Regions from separate parts of the Geothrix sp. 21YS21S-2 genome, predicted to be linked through region 1. Evidence: riboswitches for the same ligand, from Rfam matches in the RefSeq annotation. Region 1 holds a riboswitch; the other holds the start of a gene.
What was found. A riboswitch is a leader RNA that binds a small molecule or an ion and turns the genes downstream of it on or off. The one in region 1 is predicted to bind S-adenosylhomocysteine.
Positions count from the first base shown of each region.

Region 2: it holds a riboswitch for S-adenosylhomocysteine, as region 1 does, so the genes downstream of both, RAH40_RS13155 (PfkB family carbohydrate kinase) here and ahcY (adenosylhomocysteinase) in region 1, are expected to answer to the same signal.

Region 1 covers NZ_CP132910.1:242,574-250,123, forward strand. Annotated here, with positions in the region: gene RAH40_RS01120 (hypothetical protein) at 1-315, shown strand, start outside; gene trpB (tryptophan synthase subunit beta) at 312-1,487, shown strand; gene trpA (tryptophan synthase subunit alpha) at 1,489-2,241, shown strand; gene RAH40_RS01135 (substrate-binding domain-containing protein) at 2,228-2,983, opposite strand; gene RAH40_RS01140 (YaaA family protein) at 3,053-3,787, shown strand; gene RAH40_RS01145 (amidohydrolase family protein) at 3,870-5,291, opposite strand; S-adenosyl-L-homocysteine riboswitch at 5,330-5,404, shown strand; gene ahcY (adenosylhomocysteinase) at 5,480-6,880, shown strand; gene RAH40_RS01155 (TatD family hydrolase) at 6,880-7,550, shown strand, end outside.
Region 2 covers NZ_CP132910.1:2,987,032-2,994,581, reverse strand. Annotated here, with positions in the region: gene RAH40_RS13165 (NAD-dependent epimerase/dehydratase family protein) at 1-412, opposite strand, end outside; gene RAH40_RS13160 (SLBB domain-containing protein) at 804-3,686, opposite strand; gene RAH40_RS13155 (PfkB family carbohydrate kinase) at 3,798-4,703, opposite strand; S-adenosyl-L-homocysteine riboswitch at 4,764-4,846, opposite strand; gene RAH40_RS13150 (SPFH domain-containing protein) at 4,898-5,932, opposite strand; gene gmd (GDP-mannose 4,6-dehydratase) at 6,092-7,105, shown strand; gene RAH40_RS13140 (hypothetical protein) at 7,444-7,550, opposite strand, start outside.

The sequences.
Region 1 (7,550 bases):
CTGCCGTGGCCCGACGAGCCCGGCCAGGAGCCGGCGCCCGCCGACCTGTACCTCTGGGAGACCGGGCCCAAGGCCACCGGTCTCCTGGGCGGGTCCGGCCTGGCCCACGCGGGGGCCCATCCTCCGCCCGGGCCCTTCCTCCTGGCCGGCGGGCTCCGGGGGGACCTGCTGGCGGAGCGCCTCGAGGCGCTGCCCGCGCACATGGACTGCAGGGGCTTCGACGCGGCGAGCCGCCTGGAACGCGCCCCTGGCCTGAAGGATCCCGCCCTGGTGGCGGCGTTCGTGGCCGAAGCACACCGATTGGAGAAGCGATGACGACGGAATTCACCTTGTCCGGACGCTACGGCGACCTGGGACTCGGGGGCTGCTACGCGCCGGAGACCCTCATGCAGCCCCTGCTGGAGCTGGAGGCGGCCTTCGTCTCGGCCCTGGCCGACCCCGGCTTCCAGCGCGAGCTGAAGGAGGAGCTGCGCACCTTCGTGGGCCGGCCCACGGCCCTCACCTCCGCGCCGCGGCTGGCCAGGGAGCTGGGCCTCCACGCCCTCTACCTCAAGCGCGAGGACCTGGCCCACACCGGCGCCCACAAGATCAACAACGCCCTCGGCCAGGCCCTCCTGGCCCGGCGCATGGGCAAGCGCGAGGTCATCGCGGAGACCGGCGCCGGCCAGCACGGCGTGGCCTGCGCCGCGGCCTGCGCGCGCCTGGGCCTATCCTGCACCGTCTACATGGGCGAGGTGGACATGGCCCGCCAGGCCCCGAACGTGGCCCGCATGCGGCTCTTCGGGGCGCAGGTGGTGCCGGTGACCGCGGGCCTGCGCACCCTCAAGGAGGCCGTGAACGAGGCCCTGCGCACCTGGGCGGGGCGCTGCGACAGGGCCCACTACATCCTGGGATCGGCCCTGGGCCCGCATCCCTTCCCGCTCATCGTCCGCAGCTTCCAGAGCGTCATCGGCGAGGAGGCCCGGGCCCAGGTGCTCGAGGCCTGCGGCGAACTGCCCGAGGTGGTGGTGGCCTGCGCGGGGGGCGGCAGCAACGGGCTGGGACTCATGGTGCCGTTCCGGGACGATCCGGTGCGCCTGGTGGCGGTGGAGGCCGGGGGCCACGGCGCGGGCATCGGCGAGCACGCCGCGCGCGTGGGCGGCGGGCGCGTGGGCGTCCTGCACGGCTGCAAAAGCCTCCTGCTCCAGGACGAGCACGGCTGGACAGCCGAGACCGCCAGCATCAGCGCGGGCCTGGACTATCCCTCCATGGGCCCGGAGCTGGCGGCGCTGTGCCTGGAGGGCCGCGTCGAGGCCCTGCGGGCCTCGGACGCCCAGGCCCTGGAAGCGGCCCGGCGCCTCTGCCGCGCCGAGGGCATCCTGCCGGCCCTGGAATCCAGCCACGCCCTGGCCGTCCTGGGGCGGCTCGGGGCGCGCACCGTCCTGGCGGGGCTCTCCGGCCGCGGCGACAAGGACCTCTCCACCTACCAAGCCGCGCTGGGAGCCTGACATGGAACCGATCCTTCCCTTCATCATGGCGGGCGATCCCACGCTTTCAGGCCTTCCGGCGCTGCTCGCGGAATTCCGGGCCCTGGGGGTGGGCACCGTGGAGGTGGGGCTGCCCCATTCCGACCCCGTGGCCGACGGCCCCGTGCTGCAGGCCGCGGCCCACCGCGCCCTGGAGGCCGGCACCTCGCCGCGGCGGGTTCTGGAGACGCTGGCCGGGCTTCCGGGGCCGGACGTCGTCCTGTTCACCTATTTCAATCCGCTGCTGCAGCTGGGGGACGACCTGGAGCGGCTCCTGGCGCCCACCCCCGTGAGGAGCCTGCTGGTGGTGGACCTCCCCTTCGGCGAGGAGCCCGCGTGGGAGGAGCGCCTGCGGGCCGCGGGCTACCCCATCGTGCCCCTGCTGACCCCCACCACGCCCCTGGCCAGGGCCCGGCAGCTCCTGGCCTCCCGGCCCGACCCGGGCCCCGGGCATCCCTTCGCCCAGCGCTTCGCCTACGTGGTGGCGCGCCTGGGGGTGACCGGCACGGGGCAGGGCACCGACCTGGGCCCGGTGGCCGAGCGCCTGGAGGCCCTGCGCGGCGCCACGGACCGCCCGCTGGCCGTGGGCTTCGGCCTGGACGACCCCGGGAGCCTGGAGCGCGTGCGGGCCCTGGGCGCGGTGCCCGTGGTCGGCTCCGCCCTGGTGGCCGCGCTGGCGGGAGGCGCCCCGCTGGGCGCCTTCCTGGGGCCGCGGCTGCCGGTCACCGGACCGTGAGCTGCTTTCCCTCGGGGCTTTCCAGGTAGTCCAGGAGCCGGCGGAGGCTGGCGCTGGGCTTCTTCCCCTTGATGACCAGGAGGACCGGCCGGGTGATGGCCGGGGTGACGGGGCTGTTGACCTTGAGGCTCTCCTGGGAGGCCTTGGGGGCGAAGCCGATGGAATGGGACGTGGCCGCGACGGCCTGCACCAGGGTGACGCCCGCCGGGAAGGTCCACTTGGCGGGCCCGAAGGGCGCGCCGCCGAGTATCTGGCCGCGGAAGGTGTCGTTGGTGGCGATCTGGGTGGGATCCAGGAGCAGGACGATGGGGGCGTCGTCCCCGCCCACCTGCTTCCAGTTGGTGGTCTTCCCGCTGAAGATGCCCTGCAGCTCCTCCCGGCCGAGCTCCAACAGGAGCACGTCGGGGCTGGTGACCACCTGGATCTGGTCGATGCCGATCTGGAACCGGGTGATCTCCTCCTCGGAGGGCACCCGGAGGTTCTTGGCCTTGATGGAGGCCACCCAGTCCTCCCAGGTGAGGCCGCCCGAGGCGGCTTCCACCTGCCCGGCGTCCAGGAGGCGCCAGGCTTCGGGGCTGCGGGCGTCCTTGAGGACCAGGTGGATGCCCGTGGCCTTCTCGAAGGTCCCCTGGATGCGGTTGAAGATGTTCTGGGCGGGCGTGATGCCCACCGCCAGGACGAGGTCCTGGGCCCGGAGGCAGATGGCGGCGAAGGCGATGATGCAGATCCGGCCCACGTTCATGGGAACTCCTTATAGGCTGGAGGAAACGTTCGTCCTGCAGATCGTCACCCCTCCCTTATCGGAGTCTTCGTGATTCTCTTGATTTCCTCAGCGAAGAAATTGGATTTCGACCGGCCCGTCCCGGAGGTCCCCATTTCCCTCCCGGTCCACCTCCCGCAGGCCCGGACGCTGGCGGGCCTCCTGAAAAAGCTGGATCTGGGAGCCCTGGGCAAGCTCATGGCCATGTCCGAGGACTTGGCCGCTCTGACGGCAGGCCGCTACCGGGCCTGGAAACCCCCGTTCAGCCCGGCCAACGCCCGGCCGGCCGCCCTCGCCTACAGCGGGGAGGCCTTCAACGGGCTGGGCGCCACCGGCATGGACGCCGCGGACCTCGCCTTCGCCCAGGACCGCCTGCGCATCCTTTCGGGCCTCTACGGCCTGCTTCGCCCCCTGGACCTCATCCAGCCCTACCGCCTCGAGATGGGCGCGCGCCTGCCCAACCCCAAGGGCCCCGACCTCTACGCCTTCTGGGAAGGGACGCTCACCCGGGCCCTGAAGGCGGCCCTGGACGGAGGCCCCCTGGTGAACCTCGCGTCCGGGGAGTTCTCCCGGGCCGTGGCGCTCCCGGCCCGCACCTTGACGCCGGTGTTCCTGGACGGCGGCAAGGTGGTGAGCTTCCACGCCAAGCGGGCCCGGGGCCTCATGTGCCGCTTCGCCATCCTGAACCGGATCAGGGAACCCGAAGGGCTCAAGTCTTTCGACTCGGAGGGCTACGCTTTCGACCCCAAGGACAGCACCGGCGACCGCTGGGTCTTCCGGCGATAGGCTTTTCCAGGGGTGGTGCCGATCTTCGAGATCAAGGCCGCGAACCGAGGGGCCCAATTTCCAGGACTTCCCGGATTCCGGATCAGAGGAACTGTCCCGCCTTCCCCGCTTCCCGCGGCACGCCGTTCACGAACACCTCCAGGATCCCCTCCGCAGCCAGGCCGGGGTGCTCGTAGGTGGCCATGTCGCGCACCTTGGCCGGATCGAACAGGACCAGGTCCGCGTGGCACCCGGGCTTGACCAGGCCCCGGCCCGCAAGGCCGAAGACCTCCGCGGGCAGGCCCGTCATCCTGTGCACGGCCTGCTCCAGGGTGAAGAGGTTGCGCTCGGCCACGTACACGCGGAGGAAGCGCGCGAAGGTGCCCCAGAGGCGGGGATGGGGATGGACGTCGTGGGGCAGGCCGTCGGAGCCGACCATGCAGCGGTCGAAGGCCAGGAAGCGCTCCACGTCGGCCTCGTCCATGTGGAAGTAGATGGCTCCCCCGGGCTTGAGGCGCTCCAGGGCCTGGGCCTCGGTGCAGCCCCAGCCCTTGGCCACCTGGGCCAGGGTGTGGCCCGCGGCCTTGGGATGGGGCAGGGACCAGGAGACCAGCACCTTGCTGGACTGGGAGGCGAAGGCCGGGTCCAGCACCGTGGAGCCCGCGGTGTAGGGGTAGGCGTCGATGGCGAAGGGGACCCCGGCGCCCTCCTCCGCGTAGAGGCGCAGGAGCTCGCTGCTGCGGCCGCGGTTGGCCCGGCCTGCGACCTTCTGGTGGCTGAGCACCAGGAAGGCCCCGGATTCCCGGGCGCAGCGGAAGGCTTCGCGGGTGGCGCCGGCCACGCCGTCGAACTCGTCGCGCACGTGCATGGCGAGGCGGCCGCCGTGCCTCGCCGCGGCCCGGGCCAGGGCCACCACCTCGGCGGTGTCGGCGCCGCTGTTCGTGGGGTAGGCCAGGCCGGTGCTGAGGCCGCGGGCGCCGGCCTCCATGGCCTCCTCCACGTCCCGCACCATGGCCCGCAGCTGCCCGGGGTCCGCGGGCCCCGACCAGTCCTCCATGGTGCGCACGCGCAGGGTTCCGTGGCCCACCAGGGCGGCCACGTTGGTGGCGAGCGGGGCGTCCTGGAGGGCCCGGGCGTAGGCGGCGAAGGTGGGGAACGTGAAGTCCTCCGCACCGCCCAGGAGGTCGAGGGGGGCGGGGGGGGCCTGGAGGGGGGAAAGGGGCGCCAGGCTGATGCCGCAGTTTCCCACCACCACGGTGGTGACCCCCTGGCTCGACTTGGGGAGGATGGAATCCGCGCGGAACACGGCGCGGTCGTCGTGCGTGTGGGTGTCGATGAACCCCGGGGCGAGCACCTGGCCCTGCGCGTCCAGCACCGCCGCGGCGCGGGCCGGGCCCAGGTCCCCCACGGCATGGATGCGGCCGTCCAGGAGCCCCACGTCGGCCTTGAAGCGGGGGCCTCCCGTCCCGTCCACCACCAGGGCGTTCCGGATCAGGGTGTCGAAGACGGGCTGGGGGGCGTCCATGTCATTGCCAGGATACCTGAGATTGCGTATCATTGGGTACTTCCGAGAGGCGCTGCAAGGCATCTCCATGTCCCAGGCTCGGAAGCCTGTGCTCCCAACGGCGCTTACCTTGAAACCTCAGCCGGGTTCGCGGGTAGGCGCGGGATCGCCGCCCGGTGTCCCCACCCGGCAGCCGCCCAGGAGTTCCCATGACCGCCACCACCACCGACTTCCAGGTCGCCGACCTGTCCCTGGCCCCCTGGGGCCGCCGCGAGATCGCCATCGCCGAGACTGAGATGCCCGGCCTCATGGCCATCCGCGAGGAGTACGCGGGAGCCCAGCCCCTCAAGGGCGCGCGCATCGCGGGCTCGCTGCACATGACCATCCAGACCGCGGTGCTCATCGAGACCCTGATCGCCCTGGGCGCCGAGGTGCGCTGGGCCTCCTGCAACATCTTCTCCACCCAGGACCACGCCGCCGCCGCCATCGCCCAGGGCGGCACCCCGGTCTTCGCCCTCAAGGGCGAGAGCCTGGACGACTACTGGGACTTCACGCACCGCATCTTCGCCTTCAAGGAGGGCGCGGCCAACATGATCCTGGACGACGGCGGGGACGCCACCCTCCTGGTGCACCTGGGCGCCCGGGCCGAGAAGGACGCCTCCCTGCTGGACAACCCCGGCAACGAGGAGGAGCGGGCGCTGTACGGCGCCATCCGCCGCACCCTGGCCACCGATCCCGGCTTCTACTCCCGGCAGCTGGCCGGCATCAGGGGCGTCACCGAGGAGACCACCACGGGCGTCCACCGCCTCTACCAGATGGCCGAGAAGGGCGAGCTGAAGTTCCCCGCCATCAACGTCAACGACTCCGTGACCAAGTCCAAGTTCGACAATCTCTACGGCTGCCGCGAGTCCCTGGTGGACGGCATCAAGCGCGCCACCGACGTCATGATCGCCGGCAAGGTCGCCCTCATCTGCGGCTACGGCGACGTCGGCAAGGGCTGCGCCCAGGCCATGCGCGCGCTGAGCGCCCAGGTGTGGGTGACCGAGATCGACCCCATCTGCGCCCTGCAGGCCGCCATGGAGGGCTACCGGGTCGTGACCATGGACTACGCCGCCGACAAGGCCGACATCTTCGTCACCGCCACCGGCAACCACCACGTCATCGACCACGCCCACATGGCGAAGATGAAGGACCAGGCCATCGTCTGCAACATCGGCCACTTCGACAGCGAGATCAACATCGCCTCGCTGGAAGGCTACCGTTGGGAGGAGATCAAGCCCCAGGTGGACCACGTCATCTTCCCCGACGGCAAGCGCATCATCCTGCTGGCCAAGGGCCGCCTGGTGAACCTGGGCTGCGGCACCGGCCACCCCTCCTACGTCATGAGCTCCAGCTTCGCCAACCAGACCCTGGCCCAGATCGAGCTGTGGACGAAGAAGGGCGAGTACGCGGTCGGCGTCTACACCCTGCCCAAGAAGCTCGACGAGCACGTGGCGAGGCTCCAGCTGAAGAAGCTCAACGCCCAGCTCACGGAGCTCTCCGAGACCCAGGCGAAGTACATCAACGTTCCCGTGGAAGGGCCCTTCAAGCCCGAGCACTACCGGTACTAGTGCTCTTCGACGCGCACTGCCACCTCCAGGACGAGCGCTTCGGCGCCGGGCTGGAGGCGGTGCTGCGCCGGGCCGCCCAGGCCGGGGTGACGCACATGGTCTGCTGCGGCACCCGGGAAGGCGACTGGGACCGGGTGCTGGAGCTGGGCCGCCGGCCGGAGATCCTTCCCATGGCGGGCCTGCATCCCTGGTACGTGGACGGCGCGTCCCCGGGCTGGGCGGCGCGGCTGGAGGCGGCCTTCGACGCCGGCGCCGGCGCGGGCGAATGCGGCCTCGACTTCTCCGACGGCAGGCCCTCCCGGGAGCTCCAGGAGGAAGCCCTGCGCGCCCAGCTCGCCCTGGCCATCCGGCGCGACCTCCCGGTCTCCCTGCACTGCGTGAAGGCTGCGGGGCGCCTGCTGGAGATCCTCCGGGAGACCGGCCTCCCCGCCTCGGGCGGCCTCGTGCACGCCTTCTCCGGCGCCCCCGAGGTGGCCCTGGAGTTCCAGGCCCTCGGCCTGCACCTGTCCTTCGGGCGCGCCCTCACCGTTCCCGGCGCGAGGCGGGCCCACGCCTCCCTGGCGGCGCTGCGTGAGGACCGGATCCTCTTCGAGACGGATTCCCCCGACCTGCCCCCGGAGGGAGTGACCGGCCCCAACGAACCCGCCAACCTGGCGCGGATCGCCGCCGC
Region 2 (7,550 bases), 2.5 Mb from region 1:
GCCGTTCGGGGTGATTCTCATCCTGGGCCCCGGCCTGCGGCTCCCCGTAGATCGCGCCGCCGGAGGAGGCGAACGCGAAGTAAGCCAGTCCGTTCTGCATGCCAAGTTCCAAGAGCTTCAGGGTATTGATGATGTTCTGCTGGGCATCGAGGACGGGATTGGCGGCGCTTACGCGGACGTCGATCTGGGCCGCGTAATGGAGGATCGCTTCGGGACGGAAGCTTCGGATCAGGTCCGCGGAGCGCTCTGACTCGATGGCTCCTTGTTCGAACCGGGCGCCTGGGTTGAGGTTGCTCTCAGACCCGGAGGAAAGATCATCAATGACAAGGACATCCCGGCCCTGCTCGACGAGGGCGTCAACTACATGGCTACCGATAAATCCGGCGCCACCGGTGACTAGAATGCGCTTCACGAGGTCCCCTTGGTTGGATTGTCAGAACCATCCGGGCCTGCGCCGGGGCGGCTTCGGGGTTTTAGCGGAGTCGCTGGAAAAACGACTGGAGTCAATACGGAAATTGCTCGCTGATTCAGCATACCTTACTTGGGATCGACTTTGAAAAAAATGGCTTATCCTTCGTTGGTTATTATCTTTGGCGAATATAAATCGATCGTGATATCGATCAAATCCTACTGTTTTTATCGGGACCGACTTGATAGCTGACGGCCATTTTGGAGATTTTAAGTCTTTGACCCGAAGGCACATCCTTCCTGAGATCCCGGAGGTCCCCTTTAACGAAAATCGAATCGGTCATAATTAAATGAATAATTTCAATTGTATTTATGTGAGAAGTTTTTTTATCCTTTTATTTGATCGCGTTCAGGATGAGGGCAAGGGGAGTGATCGCCTGCAAGTTCTCCTGCCAGGTCGTGTCACGCCGCACCCGCTGGGGCACAAGCACAGCGTCCCCGGGTTCCACCTCCATCCCGAGAATGCTGCGGTCGAGAATCCGGCCATCGGCCTTCAGGAGGCGGATATTGGAGTCATCAGCATTCCGGGTGAGACCTCCGGCAACCTTCACCATGTCACGTACCTTGAAGCCGGGCACGACGTGGTAGGACATGAAGGGGCTCGCGGTTTCCCCGATCACATAAGCTGTCTCCGTCCTGCGGGGAATGATGATCTCGTCCCCATCCTGGAGATCCACATCCAGTTTGTCGTTTCCGGCAAGGATGGCGGGGATGTTCACCACAAGGCGGTCCAGGCTTCCCGTGCCCAGTCCGTGGAGGATGGGGGTCTTGAGAAGGGTGCCCGTGGTGGGCTGCCGCTTGGTCTCGTTGAGCCTTTCCAGGATGTTGTTGATGCCGTTCAGGGCGGGGGCCTGGGTGTTGGCGCGCTGCGACTCGACGTTGAACGAGTCGGGATTCGGTGTGGCCATGGGGCGAAGGAAGATGGAACCCTGGGGCATGGCCTCGGCGGTGAGGCCACCGGCCCGGGCGAGAACTTCCCGAAGGCCGGTTCGGGGGGAATCCAGCACGTACACGCCGGGCCGCACCACCTGCCCGAGGAGGGTCACGCTCCGGTGGGGGCGATAGTCGGGTTTCGCGTAGACGCTGATCTGGTCCTGGGGCTTGAGGAGGGGGTTGACGGCCTCGTCATTGAGGGCGACCGGGCTGGAGGTCTCGCTCGAGAGCAGTTTCGTGAGGTCCAGCTTTCTGATCTCGCTGGGCTTTCCCTCGCGTGTATGCGCCAGTTCCGCCACGAGCCGGTCGGCTTCGTTCAGGAGGACGCCGGTCTGGAAAAGGAGGTCCGAGGCGCGCATGCCCTCGTGGAAGGGGAAGGTGCCGGGACGGGAGACGGGGCCCCTGACCTGGACGGTCTGGGGAAGGCGCAGGTCGGAGACCCGGTACAGCTCGATCTGGTCACGGTCCTGGAGCAGGAGGTTATGCGCCGGCTCGCCGGAGAGGGCCTGGGCCACGTCGAAGGCGAGGTAGCTGGTGCTCTGGTCGGGTAGGGTGCGGACGATCTCGCCCCGGTGAAGGTAGGTGTCGGGAAGAAGCTGGGACTCCCTGCGAAGGAGGTCGCCGACCCGGAGCCCCTCGGGCCGGGAGAAGCTCCCGGGAACCCGGGCCCAGCCGGATACCGTGACGAGCCTTTCCCTGCGCTCGCGGCTGGTGAGGGCCGAGAGGACGTCGCCCCGCCGGAGCTCGACCTGGCCGGCCTTGGCCAGGGGGACGTCGGCGGCGTCCAGGACGCCGCCCTTGGCCAGGCGGCGCAGGACGAGACTGTCCTCGAAGGCCTGCAGAGCGAGGCCCCCCGCGAAACGCAGGGCCTGGTCGACCGTCTCGCCAGGCAGCATCTCGAACTGCATGGAAGGCGCCACGCCGTCGGAGTTCCAACGGGCGAGCCAGCCAGGGAGTCCGCTGTTCTCCATGGAGATGCTTTCGGCCTTGGCCTCCTGCTCTGGGATGTTCGTCGTGCGCTGGTCGCCACGGGCCTGGACGCTGATGCGGTCAAGGCGCTTGCGCAGGAGGACGAGGCGCTCCTCGATGAGGGTCCGTTCGGCTAGCGTGGGCTCCTGGTAGGAGGCTGTCTGCCCCTGGATGGGGCCCGCCGCCAGAGACTGATCCAGTCCCTGACCCTGGGAGCGTTCCTGCTCCAGTTCCAGGTCCGGCTTCTTGTCCTTGTTCTTGGAGGTGGCCTTGTCCTGTTCCCGGTCCGGGTCGATGTCTTCGGTCCCTTCCCGCTCCCCGAGCAGGGCCTCGGCATGCATGCGGTTGGGGGACCCCTTGGGGCCAAGGCGGTATTCCTCCGCGGCGATCTGCTCCTTCAGTTTGGCGATCTCCTTGTCCAGGCGGGTCTTCACCTTCCTGGGCTGCAGGTCGCCGGTGGCGGCCACCACGCGGGTGAAGGCGCCCTCCAGGGTGACCTGGTTGAAGGCCAGCGGCACGAAGACGGTGTCGCCGCTCTGAAGGCCGAAATTCATGTTGCCCAGGCCTTCGGCCCGCAGGGGGTAGAGGTCCACCTGGTGGACGGCCTTGCCGCCGCGCATCACCCGGATCTGGCGGTAGCTGCCGGCGGCGGTGGGGCCGCCCGCGAGGCTCAGCACATTGACAAGGCTGCTGAGGCTGGGGACCAGGTAGCCGCCGGGGCGGTAGACTTCACCCAGGACGAAGACGCGCACCTCCCGCAGCTTCACGACGGAGAGGTCGACCGTGGTCCGGCTGAACTGCTGGGCCACCTTCGCCTGGACGGCGGAGCGGGCCCTGGCCAGGCTCATGCCGGCCACCTTGACCGAACCCACCTTGGGGACCACGAGTTCGCCGCGTCCGTCCACCTGGGCGGGGAGCTCGAAGTTTGCACTGCCGAAGGCGCTGATCTGGATCTGGTCGCCGGCGCCCAGGACGTAGTCCTCGGAGATGCCGCCCTCGGTTCCGGAAGGAGAGCTCTGCCGCGTCGTGAAGAGGTCCTCGGCGAAGCGCTTCGGTCCTCGCTCTTTCGCCTTGGCGGCCTTGATCTCGGCCTGGATGGAGTCCTGCTCGGACGGAGCCTGGCGCGCGCCTTCCTGTGCCTGCAGGGTTCGAGCCGTGGCCGCGGTACCCCGTGGGACGGCATCCGTGGCTGCGGCCCCGCCCAGTTGGGCCGCTGTTGCAGCCTGCCGGAGGCTCTGGAGATCCGGGAGGCCCGGTTCCTGGGCCACGAGGGAGAGGGCCGTGAACAAGACGCCTACATAGCGGGGACGAAGCATGAAATCACCTTTTAATTTTCCAATCCTAGCACCAGCAGGGAACACGCCCTAATAGGTAGGCGCTCGCTTCGTCGGCGTCAACCTTGCGGTCCGCTGTGGAACCTGCCCTCCTCAACCGATATGGATCATTTCCCTGAATGCTCCAATCCGGCTCTCGTACTCCTCGGTGCCCAGAGCCTGCACCCGCTCCGTCCCGAAATCCTGCACCGCGAAGCTGGCCATGACCGTTCCGGCCAGGGCCGCGCGCTTCATGGTGGCCAGGTCCAGCGTCCCGGCGGCCGCGAGGTAGCCGAGGAACCCGCCTGCGAAGGTGTCGCCCGCTCCGGTGGGATCGTGGACCTCCTCCAGGGGGAAGGCGGGAGCGGCAAAGTGCCCCTCGGGGGTGAACAGGAGCATGCCGTACTCGCCGCGCTTGACGACGAGGATCTGCGGGCCGAGCTTGCGGATCGCTGCGTAGACCTTCACGAGGTTCCGCTCGCCCGTGAGGGAGCGGGCCTCGGCCTCGTTCACGAGGAGGATGTCGATCTCCTTGAGGACCTCGAGCAGGGCCCCGCGGGCGCCGTCGATCCAGAAGTTCATGGTGTCCAGGGCGATCCACTTGGGGCGGGGGGACATCTGCCTGACCACGTCCAGCTGGAGGGTGGGATCGATGTTGCCCAGGAAGAGGTACTGGGAGCTGCGGAAGGCCGCGGGAAGGTCCGGCTTGAAGCCCGCAAAGACGTTCAGGTGGGTCTCCAGGGTCCTGGCTTCATTGAGGTCGCTGCCGTACTGCCCCTTCCAGTGGAAGCTGAGGCCGGGGGTCTTGATCAGGCCCGAGAGGTCGATGGGGCGGCCTTCGAAAACCTTGAAATGGTCCGGACCGAAATCCTCGCCGACGATCGCCACCACCTGCACGGGATGAAACCGGCTCGCGCTGAGGGAGAAGTGGCTGGCCGAACCGCCCAGGATGTTGTCCCGGCGGCCCGAGGGGGTCTCGAGGTCATCGAACGCTACGCTTCCAACGGCGAGAAGGCTCATGGGGGTTCTCCGGACGTGGTGGAATGGAGATGGATGCCCACCCTGCGCCCTTGCGGGATCGCGGGGTGAGCGTCGTTGGACGGGACGGAGGCCGCCGAGCCTAGGCCGTCCGGACGGGACGGCTCGCAACGCTCCTCGGTGACATTAGATCCTACCTTGCCGATCCCTTGAGGGGCAACGCCATTCCAGGGCGGTCAGGCCATTCCGTGCTTGGAAAGAATGGCGCTGCGCTGCTTATCAAACTCGGCCTGGGTGATGAGCTGGCTGTCGAAGAGATCCTTGAGTTCGGTGAGCTCCTCCTTGATGCCCTTGGCCGGGGCCGGGGCGGCCTGGCCGGCGGGGTAGGGGGCCTGGGCCATCTGGCCCATGGCGCCGCCCATCTGCTGGCCCATCATGTTGCCCATGCCCACGCCCATGCCCAGGCCCATGCCCATGCCGGCGATGCCGCCCGGGTTCTGTGCGGCCAGGGGCACGGAATCGGCCACCTGCATCTGGGTGTAGGCGCCCATCACGGGGGCCATCATGCCCACCGAGGTTCGCTTGTCCATCATGGCCTCGACTTCCTCGGGGAGGCTGATGTTCTCGATGAAGAGCTTGGAGCACTCCAGGCCCATGGTCTGGAATTCGGGGTCCATCTTCTGGCGAAGCAGGTCCGAGAGGTCGTCGTAGTGGGCTGCCAGGTCCAGGGCGGGGACCTTGGCCTCGCCCAGGGCGTCGGTGAACTTGCTGATGAGGCTCTTGCGCAGCTGCTCGGTGATGTCGTCCTTGGTGTAGACGCCGTTGGTGCCCACCAGCTCCTTGAGGAACTTCTTGGAGTCCTTCACCCGGATGGAATAGATGCCGAAAGCGCGGATGCGCAGCATGCCGAAGTCGGCGTCCCGCATCATGATCGGGTTGGAGGTGCCCCAGCCCAGGTCGTTGTAGAGCCGGGTGTTGGTGAAGTAGACCTCCGACTTGAAGGGGCTCTCGAAGCCGTACTTCCAGCCCTTGAGGTCGGCCAGGATGGGCATGTTCTTCGTGGAGAGGGTGTGGGTGCCGGGGGTGAAGGTGTCGGCGAACTGCCCCTCGTGGACGAAGGTGGCCTCCTGGCTCTCCCGCACCACCAGCTGGGCGTTGTTCTTGATCTCCTGGTTCCGCACGGGGAAACGCCAGGCCAGCACGTCATTTGAATCGTCCAGCCACTCGATGATTTCAATGAATTGGGCCTTGCCCCAGTCCATAAAAGCCATAAAGGCCTCCTCGCGGCATTTGGTGCCGAGGGATTATACCAGGAGCGGAGAAGAACTCTGGGGCGTAGAGAGAGGGGCGCCCTGGTTTCCCTCCAAGCGGTTCTTTTGGCCGGATTGAAGCGTTTGCCAACTATCATCTAGCAAACTCTAGGAGCAGGAATGCCCACTTCACGATCCGCGATGATCACCGGCGTCACGGGCCAGGATGGAAGCTACCTGGCGGAGTTGCTCCTCTCGAAGGGCTATCAGGTCCACGGCATGGTCCGGCGGTCCTCGGCGTTCAACACCAGCCGGATTGATCACCTCCACATGGGTGGGAAGGCGAATCCGAATTTTTTCCTCCATTACGGCGATCTTGCTGACGCAGGGTCCCTGCGGGACATCCTTGATCTTGCACAGCCGGATGAAATCTACAACCTCGGAGGGCAGAGCCATGTGCGGGTGAGCTTCGATCAGCCCGAATACACAATGGAGGTGAACGGAACTGCCGTCCTGAGATTCCTGGAGGCGCTCCGATTCCACCTGAAGCATGGGGGGAAGGCTGCCCGGTTCTACCAGGCGGGTTCCAGCGAGATGTTCGGGAGGGCGAAACCGCCCCAGAACGAGGGAACAAGGTTCGAGCCGCGCTCGCCGTACGCCGTCGCGAAAGTAGCTGCGCACCACGAAGTCGTGAACTACCGGGAGAGTTATGGGCTGTTTCTATGCAACGGGATCCTTTTCAATCACGAGAGCCCCAGGCGGGGCGAGAACTTCGTGACCCGAAAGATCACCCGGGCGGCAGCTAGAATCAAGCTGGGCCTGGAACATCGCTTGACTCTTGGAAACCTGGAGCCAAGGCGGGACTGGGGTTTCGCCGGGGATTATGTTGAGGCCATGTGGCGCATGTTGCAGCAGGAGGAGCCTGACGATTATGTCATCGCCACCGGGGTCTCCAATTCAATCCGCGGGTTTCTGGATCTGGCCTTTGCAACGGTTGGGCTGGATTGGCATGAATTCGTCGATACCGATCCTCGCTTCCTCCGGCCCTCAGAGGTAGACGACATCGAGGGCGACGCATCCAAGGCCCGGGACCTTCTGGGTTGGAAGCCGACCATGGATTTCGCATCGCTGGTCGAGATGATGGTCGAGGCGGACCTGGAACTGGCAAGGACCGAAATCAGGACCGAGGGCTGAAGGCGGGTGGCCCACCCATCACCGCAACCCAGGACAGAAGAATACCGGGCCTCTCTTTTGTTCCCGGTCGCACCTTCAGGGCTTTCGGCCCTAGGCAAGTGCCGGTTGGCTGATGCCATGGGCTGAAGCCAGGTCCTCCTGGCTTATTCCTGCCTTGAGGCGTGCCGTTCGGATCGGGTTGCGGATGGGAGCCGGGTTGAAATCCTGGGGATGCTCCAGCATCTCCCGGTCAAACCGGTGATGGCCTGCCGATCCGCATCGTCAGCGGGGACCCCTTGGCGGATTCGCCGCAACCCTGCTGACGGGTTATAGAACCTTTCAGGGGCGTCAATATCCCTTCACTGCTTTTTCCGCCCCCTCGGCACCTCTGGATTGGGAATCCGCGTCTTCGTGAACACCGCGCGCGTATCGCTGTCCACCACGCACCGCCACCCGCGGCTCTCCC